2 regions of the Chryseobacterium sp. X308 genome follow, and region 2 is predicted to be linked to the other one. Evidence: riboswitches for the same ligand, from Rfam matches in the RefSeq annotation. Region 2 holds a riboswitch; the other holds the start of a gene.
The links. Region 2 has a riboswitch for thiamine pyrophosphate ahead of thiS (sulfur carrier protein ThiS). Riboswitches for the same ligand answer to the same signal wherever they lie in the genome.
Positions count from the first base shown of each region.

Region 1: linked by a shared signal. The riboswitch ahead of pnuC (nicotinamide riboside transporter PnuC) and the one ahead of thiS (sulfur carrier protein ThiS) in region 2 are both predicted to bind thiamine pyrophosphate.

Region 1 is NZ_JAJFZH010000009.1:43,460-46,879, reverse strand. It holds gene LIV57_RS11785 (alpha-ketoglutarate-dependent dioxygenase AlkB family protein) at 1-280, shown strand, start outside; gene LIV57_RS11780 (DUF4142 domain-containing protein) at 411-1,022, shown strand; gene LIV57_RS11775 (PA2169 family four-helix-bundle protein) at 1,146-1,607, opposite strand; TPP riboswitch at 1,729-1,837, shown strand; gene pnuC (nicotinamide riboside transporter PnuC) at 1,863-2,459, shown strand; gene LIV57_RS11765 (hypothetical protein) at 2,446-3,420, shown strand, end outside.
Region 2 is NZ_JAJFZH010000008.1:114,127-117,546, reverse strand. It holds gene LIV57_RS11195 (hypothetical protein) at 1-244, shown strand, start outside; gene LIV57_RS11190 (RluA family pseudouridine synthase) at 256-933, shown strand; TPP riboswitch at 1,050-1,146, shown strand; gene thiS (sulfur carrier protein ThiS) at 1,204-1,410, shown strand; gene thiC (phosphomethylpyrimidine synthase ThiC) at 1,435-3,246, shown strand; gene LIV57_RS11175 (thiamine phosphate synthase) at 3,243-3,420, shown strand, end outside.

The sequences.
Region 1 (3,420 bases), on a different contig from region 2:
TTACAGAGATCATAACGATTCTGTTGCCTGGCATCGGGATAAGGAAAGCAGATATGGAAAACGTCCGGTGATTGCATCAGTAAGTTTAGGGCAGACCAGAAATTTTGATTTCAGGAAAAAAGACCATCATCAGAGTAAATACAGCCTGCCTCTTCCTCACGGTTCGTTATTGATTATGAAAGGAGACCTTCAGGAAAACTGGGAACATCGGATTGCCAAATCTGCCACCACCATGAAAGAGCGTATTAATCTTACGTTCAGACTGGTTAATCAGTTGTAATATATTCATTCATATTATTTTATAATTAGGTTTAAAGTATTGTGATCTGCTTTTTTGGCAAATAAATTGTTGCATTTATAAACAAAGTCATTGTTTGACTTCTCTATATCACCATTTAAAATTTATTATTATGAAAAATCTTGTAGTAACAATTTTTGCATTAGCTGCTTTAACTGCCTGCAAAAAAAACGAACCGACAACCACGAGTCAATCTGAGGAAAGTACCACAATGTCTGCCCCTGCAGAATCCGGAATGACGGTAACCGACTCAACAAAAATGACAGACACCAAAGATCAGAAAAGTACTCTCAGCGATCAGGACAAAAAGTTTGCAGATGCTGCAGCCATAGGAGGACTGATGGAAGTAATGATGGGTAAACTGGCCGCGACAAACGCTGAAAACTCAGTAGTAAAATCTTTGGGAGCAATGATGGTAACTGATCATACCAAAGCGAATGACGAGCTTAAGAATTGGGCTTCAGGAGCAGGGTATACATTACCCACAAGCTTAGATACCGAAAAGCAGAAGATGTATGATGACCTGAAAGCTAAGAAAGGTAAAGACTTTGACAAAAAATATACAGATCTTATGGTCAGTGATCATAAAGAAGATGTGGAAGCGTTCAAAAAAGAGGCATCGGAAGGAACAGAAGCCTCATTAAAATCTTTCGCAGCGAAAACACTTCCGACACTTGAACATCATTTGAAGGAATCGGAAAAAGCTAAAAATGCGGTCAAATAATATTGAGTTTATATGACTTGCATCATAAGTCCGAACATAAGGTATTTAATACTTTTGATGTGATTAAATATTATTTTGTTCTTGATTATAGTAAGCTCCTCTTTTTAAGAGGAGTTTTTTTGATTATTCTTTCTTTTTATATTCTTCAATTTTCTTAAACTGTCTATAAGAATCTTTCAGCTTTCGAAGCTGTTCAGATACAACCTCAGTACTTTTTGGGCTGAGATCACCAGTATCCAGGGCATTTTGATAAGCTTCTATAGCTGCTTTTTCGCCAAACACCACATTTTCTAATGTAGATTCTATCAGATTTCCCATGGTAAAAGAATTTTTAATGTCAATCCATGTTCTGTGAACAGCTCCTGCCACGGACGTTGAGTCCTCCGGAGTACCTTGCTTTTCTGTGATGAGGTTGATCAGTTCATTTTTCATGATTTTCGACTGCGAAATCATATGGTCGTATTCATCCTTTATTTCCGGATACATTTCCCAGACTTTTCCCTCAACTTTTTCGAAACCTTCCTTCCTGTCGTTGGTAATGTGTAGTAAGTCATTAAGTACCGATATTTCCTGCTGATGATCCATAATATAATTTTTAGATTAACTATAAAAGTAAAACTTATCCGGTGAACTCTTTATAATCCTGATCATATCTCAAAAATAATAGGCTAAAGTCCTTTCTTTTTTCAACAAAAAGCTGCACCTTTGCCCAACAATGGGGTGCTACAGATAACAGTGGCTGAGATGATACCCAGGAATATACTTCCACACCTGATCCGGATAACGCCGGCGTAGGGATTGCTTATTGATCATCTCATCATTTGATTTCTAATAATTAATATGATGCAGGACATTTTAAAACAAATTACCTTACCGGAATGGTTCGGAGTCTTATTTTCAGTAATCCAGGTTTTACTGGCCCGTAAAAACAATGTCAACAACTATCTTTTCGGAATTGCAGGTATTCTGCTTACACTGTATGTGATGCTGACTTCGAAGCTCTATGCTGAATTTACCTTAAATCTTTATTATCTGGTCATGAGCATCTATGGATGGCTGTACTGGAAATTTGGGAAACAAAGATCCGAGATGGAAATCTCTGTTACCTCAACCACAGAAAAATGGATTACCGGAGGAATTGTTCTGGGAACTTTTATCTTATTCTGGTTCTTCCTGACTCATTTTACCGACTCGGATGTTCCGGTTTGGGATTCTCTGGTGAGCGCCTTTGCCTGGGCCGGAATGTGGCTGATGGCAAGAAGAAAAATTGAAAACTGGGTAATACTGAATGTCAGTAATCTTATTTCAATCCCGCTAATGATTCATAAAGAATTATATCTCTATGCTGTTTTAACGTCGTTTTTATTTTTAGTGGCCATTTCCGGATATATAGAATGGCAGAGAATCATTAAATCCAAAGCTAATGCTGAGTATTAAAGAGATCAGGCAAGAACTTCAGGGCGCCTCTGTAATTTCTGATAAAGTAATGCAGCATATTCATGAGGAAGGACTGCTTAAGATCTGGGTTCCCCAAAAATATGGCGGACTCGGCTACCGTTTTGAAGAAGGGCTTAAAGCCTTATTTGGCTGGGCTGAAACCGATGGAAGTTTCGGCTGGATGCTGACACTTTGTGCCGGTGCCAATTACTTTTCCAGAAATATCACGCCTGAAATTGCTCAATTACTCTTTACACATTCTGAAACCTGCTTTGGAGGAAGCGGAATGGTTGGCGGGACGGCAGAAAAACAGGATGACAGCACTTATCTGATCAACGGTTCATGGAATTTCGCAACAGGAACACCTCATCTGACTCATTTTACATTGAATGCCAGGGTTATGGAAAATGGTAAAGCTATAAAGGATAAAGACGGCAATGAGATCATCCACTCATTCATCGTTCCTAAAGAGGAGGTTCATATTATTCCCAATTGGAATTCTATGGGAATGAAAGCCAGTGGAACCTATTCTTTTACCATTAATAATGTCTGTGTCAGTGAAGATTACAGCTTTGTTTATGATACTTTTTTCACGAATGATATTCTGGACAGCATTCCGTTCCGGGTTTTTGCTGACTTAACACTCCTTGTCAATTATCTTGGAATAGCTTCTCATTTTATTGAAGAGGCAGAATGTATTCGTTCTGAAATCAATTTCAAGCGTTTTACTGAATCTGTTGAAAAACATTTGGGAAAAGTATTAAGCATAGCCAGAGAAGTAGAACATATACTCGGTGATCACAAAGAGATTCCGGAGGATAAACAACACGTGATTCATCAGTATGGAGTAGAGCTGGTTCAAAAATTATCCCGTCAGATCCTTACTGTTTATACACAGCTGGGAATTCGGGCAACCGATACTGATTCTGCAGTGTACCAGGTATTCTGCGATTATTTTACA
Region 2 (3,420 bases):
TAATTTATTTTCCCCGGAAATCAATCATTTGCTTTCAAGAAAAGTATTTTATGTTCTGATTGGAGCAAGCTTTTTTATTCAGGCTCCGTTACTTACCAATAAGAATTTTGTTTATGCCATGTATGCTGCAGCGGCTATCTGTGTATTCGGAGCGTTTATTCCGGAAGGCTCAAAACTTTCAGCTGTTAAAACGGTAGGCCTTCTGGCAGGGATTATCCTGTCATTATCCAACAGAAGAAGATAGACTGAAGAGGTATGAAGGAGCAGATTATATATGAAGACAATCATCTTCTGGTGATTAATAAAAAGGTGGGTCAGCTTGTACAGGGCGATAAGACCGGCGATGAATCACTATTAGAATCCATCAAGAACTTTATAAAAATAAGAGATGCTAAGCCGGGAAATGTTTTTCTCGGCTTGGTTCATCGTATAGACCGCCCAACTTCCGGGCTGGTGATCTATGCAAAAACATCCAAAGCGCTTTCCCGTTTGACGCAGATGGTGAAAAACCGCGAAGTGAAAAAAACATATTGGGCCGTTGTAGGAAAAGAAATGATCCCGCAAAGCCAGAGACTGGTGCATTATTTAAAGAAAAACGAAAAAAATAATAAGGCTATTGTCTTTCCGAAAGCTACTGAAGGGGCGAAAGAAGCTATTCTTACTTATCATGTGATCAAAACATTAGACAATTATTTGTTGTTGGAAATTGACCTTGAAACCGGAAGGCATCATCAGATCAGAGCACAGCTATCCAAGACCGGAGTTCCGATTAAGGGTGATCTGAAATATGGAGCACCGCGTTCCAATCCTGATGGAGGAATCAATCTTCATGCAAGAAAACTGGAGTTTATTCATCCCGTTACCAAAGAAAACATTGAAATCATAGCTCCTGTTCCGCAGAATGATGCGATCTGGAGAGCATGTGAGGAATAACTAAAGATTTTTAGTTAATCAAAGGAAAACATAAAAGTCCGTCTCAATTTTGAGACGGACTTTTTCTTTAATATCATTTCAGATTTTGCCCATTCTAAAAAAATGTCTAACTTCGTCTCAAACTTTAGGGGTGTCTGTTACCAACAGACTGAGACTTTACCCTTTGAACCTGATCTGGATCATACCAGCGTAGGGAAAAGTAGATGACTTTTGCTGTACATTCTATTGTACAATAATGGCCATTCCTAAAGTATATTTAATTTATTAGGAATGGAACTTATAATCAACCACACCCGAAAAACATTTGATGTACTTCCTGCCAACCTGGAAGCATTACTGGCTATTGAGCTGCCCGGAAAAAAGAAAGGTATTGCTGTAGCTGTCAACAATCGCATTATTCCCCTGTCTGTCTGGGCGGAAACCATCCTCAATAACAACGATTCAGTTTTAATCATTACTGCCACTCAGGGCGGTTAATTCTCATATTTAATACCAATACTTATGGCTCACTCCATTACATGTTCGCCATTTCCGAACTCAAAGAAAATCTATGTTGAAGGAAAATTACACCCTATCAATGTAGCCATGCGTGAAATACAGCTTAGCCCAACCAAACTGACCAATGGCGGCTTTGAACATAATGCTCCGGTAACCATTTATGACACTTCGGGGCCTTATACCGATGAAAATGCAGTCATTGACATTCAGAAAGGGCTTCCAAGAATCAGAGAACAATGGATTCTGGATAGAAATGATGTGAATATCTTAGACGGAATTACATCTGAATATGGAAAAGCACGTTTGGCGGATCCACGTCTTGACGAACTGAGGTTTTCTTATGATCATAAACCCAAAGTGGCAAAGGATGGCAAAGAACTGACCCAGCTTTACTATGCCAAACAGGGAATCATTACTCCGGAAATGGAATATGTGGCGATCCGGGAAAATCAAAGAATAGAACAGCTGGAATCAGTGTCTAAAGAAATGGCTTTTCAACATCCGGGACACAGTTTTGGAGCCAATACTCCCAAAAGTAAAATCACCCCGGAATTTGTAAGAGACGAAATTGCTGCCGGAAGAGCTATTATTCCCAATAACATCAACCATCCGGAAAGCGAGCCGATGATTATCGGGAGAAATTTCCTGGTAAAGATCAATGCGAATATCGGAAACAGTGCCATTTCATCCAGTATTGAAGAAGAAGTGGAAAAAGCAGTATGGGCCTGCCGATGGGGAGCAGATACTATTATGGACCTTTCAACCGGTAAAAATATTCACGAAACAAGAGAATGGATCATCAGAAACAGTCCGGTTCCGATTGGTACCGTTCCAATCTATCAGGCATTGGAAAAAGTAAAAGGTGTTCCTGAAGATCTTACATGGGAAATCTTCAGAGATACTTTGATTGAACAGGCTGAACAGGGAGTTTCTTATTTTACCATCCACGCAGGAGTTTTACTAAGATATATTCATCTGACAGCCAACAGAGTAACCGGAATTGTATCCAGAGGAGGATCGATTATGGCAAAATGGTGTTTATTCCATCATAAAGAAAGTTTTCTGTATACCCATTTTGAGGAGATCTGTGAAATTATGAAGAAATACGACGTGGCTTTCTCTCTGGGAGACGGTCTTCGTCCGGGATCTATTGCAGATGCCAATGATGCAGCGCAGTTTGCAGAACTGGAAACTTTAGGTGAACTCACTAAAATTGCCTGGAAGCACAATGTACAGGTAATGATTGAAGGACCTGGGCACGTACCAATGCATATGATCAAAGAAAATATGGATAAACAGCTGAAAGAATGTCATGAAGCTCCATTCTATACCTTAGGCCCTTTGACAACGGATATTGCACCGGGTTATGATCATATTACTTCAGGGATTGGGGCTGCCATGATCGGATGGTTTGGATGTGCGATGCTTTGCTATGTAACTCCAAAAGAACATTTGGGGCTTCCGAATAAAGATGATGTAAAAGTTGGGGTGATCACTTATAAACTGGCAGCCCACGCGGCAGATTTAGCAAAAGGACATCCTGGTGCACAATACAGAGATAATGCATTAAGTAAAGCAAGATTTGAATTCAGATGGGAGGATCAGTTCAATCTTTCATTAGATCCGGAGACGGCAAGAGCTTACCATGATGAAACACTTCCGGCAGAAGGTGCAAAAATTGCCCATTTCTGTTCTATGTGCGGACCAAAATTCTGTTCGATGAAAATCACTCAGGAAATCCGTGAATCTGCAGAAAAAGGGATGCTGGATAAATCACAGGAATTCATCGAAAAAGGGAAAGAAATTTATATATGATCCTCGTTATCACTCCTGAATTGATTGTTCCGAATGAAACTGATTGTATTAATCAGATGTTTCAGGAAGGTCTTTACCTGCTTCACATCCGTAAACCATGGATCAGTCGTAATGAAATGATTGGATTTATCACCCAAATTGATGACTCTTTTCACTCACAGCTTGTACTGCATA